DNA from 2 places in the Streptomyces sp. NPDC041968 genome. Region 2 is predicted to be linked to the other one. Evidence: riboswitches for the same ligand, from Rfam matches in the RefSeq annotation. Region 2 holds a riboswitch; the other holds the start of a gene.
What was found. A riboswitch is a leader RNA that binds a small molecule or an ion and turns the genes downstream of it on or off. The one in region 2 is predicted to bind glycine.

Region 1: another riboswitch for glycine. It lies ahead of gcvP (aminomethyl-transferring glycine dehydrogenase); the one in region 2 lies ahead of gcvT (glycine cleavage system aminomethyltransferase GcvT).

The regions. Positions count from the first base shown of each region.
Region 1 is NZ_JBVJCB010000019.1:99,340-103,743, forward strand. Features, by position in the region: gene gcvP (aminomethyl-transferring glycine dehydrogenase) at 1-1,586, opposite strand, end outside; glycine riboswitch at 1,765-1,860, opposite strand; gene ACZ6EG_RS33220 (PRC-barrel domain-containing protein) at 1,999-2,382, shown strand; gene ACZ6EG_RS33225 (DNA polymerase IV) at 2,408-3,886, opposite strand; gene ACZ6EG_RS33230 (MerR family transcriptional regulator) at 3,939-4,404, opposite strand, start outside.
Region 2 is NZ_JBVJCB010000011.1:31,695-36,098, forward strand. Features, by position in the region: gene glyA (serine hydroxymethyltransferase) at 1-329, opposite strand, end outside; gene gcvH (glycine cleavage system protein GcvH) at 345-722, opposite strand; gene gcvT (glycine cleavage system aminomethyltransferase GcvT) at 854-1,972, opposite strand; glycine riboswitch at 2,012-2,128, opposite strand; glycine riboswitch at 2,129-2,223, opposite strand; gene ACZ6EG_RS25575 (AAA family ATPase) at 2,403-3,071, shown strand; gene ACZ6EG_RS25580 (enhanced serine sensitivity protein SseB) at 3,147-3,950, shown strand; gene ACZ6EG_RS25585 (enhanced serine sensitivity protein SseB C-terminal domain-containing protein) at 4,076-4,404, shown strand, end outside.

The DNA.
Region 1 (4,404 bases), on a different contig from region 2:
GACCAGGTGACCGGTTCCATCTCGGTGGTCGCGTTGAGCTTCATGGTGCACGAGCCCAGCGGGATCATGCCGCGGTCCAGAGCGTAGTCCCGGTCGGCGAGGCGCCGCAGGTAGCGCAGCATCGCCGTCTCGGAGCGGTGCTGGTGGAAGACGGGGTGGGTCAGGAAGTCGTCCGTGCGCAGCAGCGCGTCGGGCAGCGCCTCCTCGGTCGCCGCGTCCAGCGACTCGATGTCGCCCTCGACGCCGAAGGCGTTCCACACGCCGCCGACCTGGGCGCGCGTGGTGGTCTCGTCGCAGGCGAAGGACACGTGGTCGGCGTCGACGAGACGCAGGTTGATGCCGTTCTCGCGGGCGGCGTGGACGATCTCGGCGGCGCGGCCGGGCACCCGCGCGGTCACCGTGTCGAAGTAGGCGCCGTGCACGATCTCGACGCCGCCGGCCGTGAGGCCCGCCGCGATGAGCGTGGCGTACCGGTGGGTGCGCCGGGCGATGGCCCGCAGCCCCTCGGGGCCGTGGTAGACGGCGTACATGCCGGCCATGACGGCGAGCAGCACCTGCGCGGTGCAGATGTTGCTGGTGGCCTTCTCCCGGCGGATGTGCTGCTCGCGGGTCTGCAGGGCGAGGCGGTAGGCCCTGTTGCCGTCGGCGTCCACGGAGACGCCGACCAGGCGGCCAGGCAGGCTGCGCGCGAACTTCTCGTGCACCGCCATGTAGCCGGCGTGCGGACCGCCGAAGCCCATCGGCACGCCGAAGCGCTGGGTGGTGCCGACGGCGATGTCCGCGCCCAGCTCACCGGGCGACGTCAGCAGGGTGAGGGCGAGCAGGTCGGCGGCGACGGTGACGAGCGCACCGAGTTCGTGCGCCCGGTCGATGACCGGCTTGATGTCGCGGACGGCACCGGAGGCGCCCGGGTACTGGATCAGAACACCGTTGATCTCCCGCTCGGCGACCTCGGCCGGGATGCCCTCGCTCAGGTCGGCGACGACGACCTCGACACCGGTCGGTTCGGCGCGGGTTTGGATCACGGCGATGGTCTGCGGCAGCGCGTCGGCGTCGACGAGGAAGAGGCCCTTCTTGTTCCTGCCCATGCGCCGGGACAGCGCCATCGCCTCGGCGGCTGCGGTGCCCTCGTCCAGCAGCGAGGCTCCGGACGTGGGCAGGCCGGTCAGCTCGGCGACCGTCGTCTGGAAGTTGAGCAGCGCCTCCAGGCGGCCCTGGCTGATCTCCGGCTGGTACGGGGTGTACGCCGTGTACCAGGCCGGGTTCTCCATGACGTTGCGCAGGATGACCGGCGGGGTGAAGGTGCCGTAGTAGCCGAGGCCGATCATCGAGTCGAGGACCTGGTTGCGGTCGGCGAGCGAACGCAGTTCGGCCAGCACCTCGGCCTCGGAGCGCGCGCCCGGCAGGTCCAGCGCGTCGGCGTTCTTGATCACATCCGGCACCGCGGCGGCCGTCAGCTCGTCGAGCGAGCCGTAGCCGACCTGCGCGAGCATCTTGGCCCGGGCCTCGTCGTCGGGGCCGATGTGGCGCTGCTCGAACGGCGCGGCCTGTTCGAGCTCGGAGAGCGAAATGCGAGGGGCGGTCATTGCGGAGGCCTCCTGGTCTGACGACCTTCGAGGGGCACCACGGCGCGGGTACCCGAACGGCCTCCCCCTCTGTCATCTCGACCTGAGAGCTTCACCGGGGCGGCCCGAGGGCTCCACCCGGCTTTCACCGTCGGTGAGAGCGGAAGCCGTCGACACCCGCCCTGCTTTCCAGAGTGACCTCGTCCATGCGGTACGTGAGCCTGAGAGATTCCGGGGAGGATTTGCTCCTTCGGCGCCTCCGGAGGTGTCCGGAGGACTCTCCCGCACGGGGTCAGCAGCCATTTGCCAGCGTACCAGCGCGCTCGCCGCACGGACCTTCGAGTGGCCGTCCCGCCCTTTGTGCCCTTTTGTAGTACTTACGGATGATTCGGCGGCTGGTGTGCGATCCCAGTGCGACCAAGTGGAGGGCCCCGTGCGTACTGACATCGACCCGCGGAACCTGATCGGCCGCAAGGCCTTCGACCGCAACGGCACCCGGATCGGCACCGTCGACGAGGTCTACCTCGACGACGCGACCGGCGTCCCGGAGTGGGCGGCCATACGCACCGGCCTGTTCAGCAGGGACGCCTTCGTGCCCCTGGAGCCGAGCGAACTGGTCGAGGGCGCCCTGCGGGTGCCCTTCGAACGGACGCTGATCAAGGAGGCCCCCGACTTCGGTGTCGGCCGCCACCTCTCGCCGGAACAGGAACTGCAGCTCTACCACCACTACGGTCTGGACGTGGCCGCACCCGCGCCCGCCCCGCTCCCCGACCGCGACTTCGGCAAGCTGGCCGGTCAGGGCAAGGAAGAGAGCTGACCGTCCCGCCCCCCGGACCCCGCCGCTAACCGGGAGCCGGACGCTCGCGGTCCGACGAACCGCCGCCCGCCCCGGTCCCCGGAGCCGAATCGGCGGGCGCGGCCTCCGCGTCCCCCCGTCTTCGCGGCCCGGCAGACCCGGCAGTCCCGGCAGACCCGGCAGTCCCGGCAGGCCCGGCCGGGACCAGCGGCAGCGGATCCGCCGGTGTCAGATCCGGGTCGTCCACCGGGAAGGTCCGTACCCGCCCGGCCCCCGAGTACGGCGTCTCGAACCGCACGGTGACCCGCCCCAGCCCACTGCCCTGCACCCACCCGTGCCCGTACTCCGCGTGCCGCACGTCGTGCCCCGAGGGCCACCGGCGCTCGGCGGGCGCCGGTGGCCGCTGCTCCTCGGCGGGCTCGGGCTCCTCGGCGAGTTCCCCGGACCGGTCCCCGGCCGCCTGCGCGAACAGGTCCTCCTGTGTGTAGTCGGCCAGCCCGCTGACGCCCACCCCCAGCAGCCGTACACCGCCCGTGGTGTCCACCGAGTCCAGCAGCCGGGCCGCCGCCTCGCGCACGACCGCCGGATCGTCCGTGGGCCCGCGCAGGGTCTCGGAGCGCGTCAGCGTGGAGAAGTCGTACCTTCGTACCTTGAGCACGATCGTCCGTCCGGCCAGCCCGGACCCGCGAAGTCGCCGCACACACCGCTCCGCCAGCCGTCCCACCTCCACCCCGACCCGCACCCGGTCGTGGATGTCCACGTCGTAGGTGTCCTCGACCGACACCGACTTCGTCTCCCGCTCCGACACGACGGGCCGGTCGTCGCGGGCCAGGGCCATGGCGTACAGCGCGTGCCCGTGCGCCTTGCCCAGCAGCCGCACCAGCTCGTCCTCGCCCGCCTCCGCCAGCTCGCCGACCGTGGTGATCCCGGCGCGCCGCAGGTGGTCGCCGGTGGCCGGCCCCACCCCGGGCAGCGTCCGCACGGACATCGGCTCCAGCATGGCCCGCTCCGTGCCCGGCCGGATCACGACCAGTCCGTCGGGCTTGGCCTCCTCCGAGGCGATCTTGGCGAGCATCTTGGACGCCGCGAGTCCCACCGATCCGGTCAGGCCGGTGAAGGTGCGGATGTCCGTGCGCAGCTGCGCACCGGCCAGCCGCGCCGACGCCTCGTCCCAGGCCGCCCCGCCGGCCTCCAGGTCCACGAACGCCTCGTCCAGGCTCAGCGGCTCCACGAGGGGCGACAGGGCCCGCAGCAGCCGCATCACCTGCTCGCTGATCGACCGGTAGAGCTCGAAACGCGGCACGAGATACGCGGCGTGGGGCGCCAGCCGCCGGGCCTGGCCCATGGGCATCGCCGAGTGCACGCCGAAGACCCGCGCCTCGTACGAGCAGGTGGCGACCACCCCGCGCGGCCCGAGGCCGCCCACGATCACGGCCTTCCCGCGCAGGCTCGGCTTGGACGCCTGCTCCACCGAGGCGAAGAAGGCGTCCATGTCGAGGTGCAGGATGGTGGGCGCGGTTCTCACATCTCCGATGCTGCCCTACGCCACTGACATTGCCTTGCGGCGGTGGCGCCGGTCAGACCGCCCGGTTGCGCCGCCGCGCCAGCTCGTCCGCCGGATTGTGCCCGACGAGGGTCTCCCCCGTGTCCACGCGCTCCCCGTGCAGCTGCGACAGCGCGCTCTCGACGTCCCGCCACACCACTCCCACGGCGATCCCGAAGATGCCCTGGCCGCCCTGGAGCAGGGCGTGCACCTCGTCGGGCGACGTGCACTCGTGGACCGTGGCGCCGTCGCTCATCAGCGTCATCCGCTCCAGGTCCTGGAAGCCGCGCTCCCTGAGGTGCTGGACCGCGGTGCGGATGTTCTGCAGGGACACCCCGGTGTCGAGGAAGCGCTTGACGATCTTCAGCACGACGACGTCGCGGAAGCTGTACAAACGCTGCGTCCCGGAACCGTGCGCGGGCCGCACACTGGGCTCGACGAGACCCGTGCGGGCCCAGTAGTCGAGCTGCCGGTAGGTGATTCCGGCGGCCGCGCAGGCC
Region 2 (4,404 bases):
AGCAGCGCGAACATCGCGGCCGCGTTGGCCTGGGCACCCGAGTGCGGCTGCACGTTGGCGTGCTCCGCGCCGAAGAGCGCCTTGACCCGGTCGATGGCGATCTGCTCGACGACGTCGACGTGCTCGCAGCCGCCGTAGTAGCGGCGGCCGGGGTAGCCCTCGGCGTACTTGTTGGTGAGGACCGAGCCCTGGGCCTCCATGACCGCGACCGGAGCGAAGTTCTCCGAGGCGATCATCTCCAGGGTGGACTGCTGGCGGTCCAGCTCGGCGTCGACGGCGGCGGCGACGTCGGGGTCGAGCTCGTGCAGGGGTGTGTTCAGAAGCGACATGCGGTCCGTGACTCCTCAGCCGGCGGTGAAGGCGGTGTACTCGTCGGCGGAGAGCAGGTCGGCCGGCTCGTCCGTGATCCGTACCTTGAAGAGCCAGCCGCCCTCGAAGGGGGCCGAGTTCACCAGCGACGGGTCGTTGACGACGTCCTCGTTGACCTCGGTGACCTCGCCGGAGACGGGGGAGTACAGGTCGGAGACCGACTTGGTCGACTCCAGTTCGCCGCAGGTCTCGCCCGCGGTGACGGAGTCGCCGACCTCGGGGAGCTGGACGAAGACCACATCACCGAGCGCGTTGGCCGCGTGCTCCGTGATGCCGACCGTCGAGGCGCCGTCCTCGGCGCCCGACAGCCACTCGTGCTCCTTGCTGTAGCGCAGCTGCTGGGGGTTGCTCATGGCCTGAATTCTCCTGTACGCGGGGGAGTGCTGCTGAAGGGGGTGCTGCGAGGGGGGATGCTGAAACCGCTGGTGGACGACGGGAGCGGGCAGCGGGCGTGTGCGGAGCGGCCGGGCCCGTCGCCCAGTGTCTACTTCTGGCGCTTGTAGAACGGCAGCGCCACGACCTCGTACGGCTCGTGGCTGCCCCGGATGTCCACGCCGACACCCGGCGTCCCCGGAGCCGCGTGCGCCGGGTCGACGTACGCCATGGCGATCGGCTTGCCCAGCGTCGGCGAGGGGGCGCCGGAGGTGACCTCGCCGACCACCTCGCCGCCGGCGACGACCTGGTACCCGGCGCGCGGGACGCGGCGGCCCTCGGCGACCAGGCCGACCAGGACGCGGGGCGGCTTCCGCTCCGCCAGGGAAGCGGCCTCGGTGAGCGCCGCGCGGCCCACGAAGTCGCCCTCCTTCTCGAACTTCACCACCCGGCCGAGCCCGGCGTCGAAGGGCGTCAGCGCCGTCGTCAGCTCGTGCCCGTACAGCGGCATGCCGGCCTCCAGGCGGAGCGTGTCCCGGCAGGACAGGCCGCAGGGGACCAGTCCGGCGCCCTCGCCCGCCTCGGTCAGCGCCTGCCACAGCCCGACCGCGTGCTCCGGCTTCACGAACAGCTCGAAGCCGTCCTCGCCGGTGTAGCCGGTGCGCGCGATCAGGGCCGGCAGGCCGGCCACGGTGCCGGGCAGACCGGCGTAGTACTTCAGGCCGTCCAGGTCGGCGTCGGTGAGGCTCTTCAGGATGGCCGGGGACTCCGGGCCCTGGACGGCGAGCAGCGCGTACGCGTCGCGGTCGTCGCGGACCTCGGCGTCGAAGCCGGCGGCCCGCTCGGTCAGCGCGTCGAGCACGACCTGGGCGTTGGAGGCGTTGGCGACCACCATGTACTCGGCGTCGCCCAGCCGGTAGACGATCAGGTCGTCCAGGATGCCGCCGTCCTCGCGGCAGATCATGGTGTAGCGGGCGCGGCCCGGCTTCACGCTGCCGATGTTGCCGACCAGCGCGAAGTTCAGCAGGTCGGCGGCGGCCGGCCCGGTGACCGTGATCTCGCCCATGTGCGAGAGGTCGAAGAGCCCGGCGCGGGTGCGCACCGCGAGGTGCTCGTCGCGCTCGGAGCCGTAGCGCAGGGGCATGTCCCAGCCGGCGAAGTCGGTCATCGTCGCGCCCAGCGCCCGATGCGTGGCGTCGAGCGCGGTACGGCGGAGTTCGGTACTGCTCATCGGTCGGTCGTCTCCCAGGACAGGACGGGGCGAGGTCGATCCTCCCCATCTGTCATCGGAACCTGAGAGGTTCGCCGTGACCACCGGAGCGCGGCGGTCAGGACTTGCACCTTGGGTGGGGCAGCCGTCGCGCGGCGGCCCGCTTTTCAGATGTGCCTCGCCCGCGCGGTAACGGTGCCTGAGAGATTCAAGGGAGGGACTTGCTCCTTCGGCGCCCCGGCGACGGCCGGGGACTCTCCCGCGCGGATTCAAACGGCCGGTATGCAGTTGGCGCCGCCATCATTGCATGCCGGGCCGATCCGTGGCAGACCGTGATCTGTAACCGGCTTGTGGCAGTAAGCGAACGAAAACGCGAGACCTGCGCATTACCTTCTCTTTACACTCGACGGGGAGGGGACTACGTGAACCGCCCCAGGGGAGGACGATCACGGTGAACAGGACCACGGCGTACGCCACCACCACGGGTCTCGCGCTGCCCGAGCAGCCGGTCGCCCCGGCCCCGGAGAAGTGCGCCGAACTGCCCGCACCCGTCGTCCGCGACCTGCGGGACCGCGGCGGCCACAGCCCGCACGCCCTGCTCTTCGGACCCCGGGACCTGGTGGTGATCACCGGCCTGCCCGGCAGCGGGAAGTCCACGCTGATGGAGCGCACCGTGCGCGGCCCGCGCATCGACTCCCAGGACACCCGTGACCGCTGGGACCGCCGCATGCCGCGCTTCCTGCCGTACGCGCTCTACCGCCCCCTCGTCCGCCTCGCCCACTACGCCGGACTGCGCCGCGCCCTGCGCTCCGGCGAGGGCGTGGTCGTGCACGACTGCGGCACCCAGGTCTGGGTGCGCGGCTGGATGGCCCGCGAGGCGCGGCGCCGCAAGGGCACCCTGCACCTGCTGCTGATCGACGTCGACGCCGACGAGGCGCTGGCCGGCCAGCGCGAGCGCGGCCGGGGCGTCTCGCGGTACGCGTTCCTGCGGCACCGCGCGGCCAACGCCCGGCTGCTGCGCGCGGTCACCGAGGGCTCCCTGCCCGTCGGCTGCACCTCGGCGATCATCCTGGACCGGGAGGCCGCGGGCGCGCTGCGCCGGATCGCCTTCACGGGGTGACACCCCGTAGGCCCCCGGTACCGAACGGGTTAGCCTTTTCAGCCACAGCAGCGGTACCAGGCAGGCGGTAGGCAGATGGACATCCCAGGGGGCCTCCCGGCGGACTTCTCCGCCGGCTTCCCGGCCCAGGCGCACCCCCACCCGCACGGCGGGTGGCCCGGCAACGAGCTGGAGGAGGTGCTGTCCGCCTCCCTCGGCGTGCCGGGCGCCGGCGGCCGGATCGTGGAGGTCCTCGGCCGCAGCTTCCTGTGGATACCCCTGCCGAACGGCGGCGGACCGGACAGCGGCCCCCTCGACCTGCCCTCGCTGGAGATCGAGGGCCAGGCCTACGTGCCGGTCTTCAGCTCCGAGGAGCAGCTCCGCCAGGTCGCCGGCGCGCAGATGGCGTACACCGTCGCCCCCGCCGCGGAGTTCGCCCGCGGCCTGCCCCCGCAGATCGGCATCGCCGTGAACCCGGACGGCGTGGTCGGCATCCCGCTGCCGCCCCCGGCCGTGGCCGAGCTGTGCCGGGCCGGCCGCACCCCGCTCGACGGGCCCGCGTCCGGCGGCCGGGTCCGCCTCTTCGAGCCGGACTGGCAGGACGACCCGGTGGACTTCCTCGCCGCGGCCTCCGCCGAGTTCGCCGCCATCGGCGTCGTGCGCACCGCCCGCCGCTGCCTGGCCGCCGTCGAGACCGCCGACCCGGTCATGTTCGTCGGCGTCGAGCTGACCCACTGGGAGGGCGACGCCCGCGCCCTGCCCCTGGACGCCCTGGGCCGCGCCCTCGCCGCGGCCCCCCTGAAGACGCAGGTCAACCTGGTGCTCCTGGAGGCGGCCCACGACCCGGTCTGCGACTGGATGCGCGCGCACGTCCGCCCGTTCTACGACCGGGACCTGTGAGGAGCGGCCCGCGACGAGGAGCCCGCCCCGGGAACGGACGAAGCACCCCGAGCGCAGGGGACCCCTGCCCGGCGGAGCCTTAAGCTGGTGCCACAACCGGGGAACTTCTCGAAGGGGCGATACGCGTGAGCGCCAGCGGCACCACGACCGGACAGGTCGAGCACATGCTGCGCCAGGTGACGCCCGGGCGCTACGACGCCTACGAGGCCCTGCTGCGCGCGCTCGCCACCCCCACCTCCGGCCAGGTGTGGATGCTGCTCTGGCACGGTCAGGCCGGCTCCCCGGACGCGCAGTACGGGAACATGGAGGTCGAGGGCTTCGGCTACGCGCCCTGTGTCACCTCCGCCCAGGAGCTGTCGGCCAGCGGCTGGAACCGGTCGTACGAGGTGGTCGACGGGCTCGAAGTGGCCCGCGCCCTCTACCCGGACCACTACGGCCTCTGGCTGAACCCGCA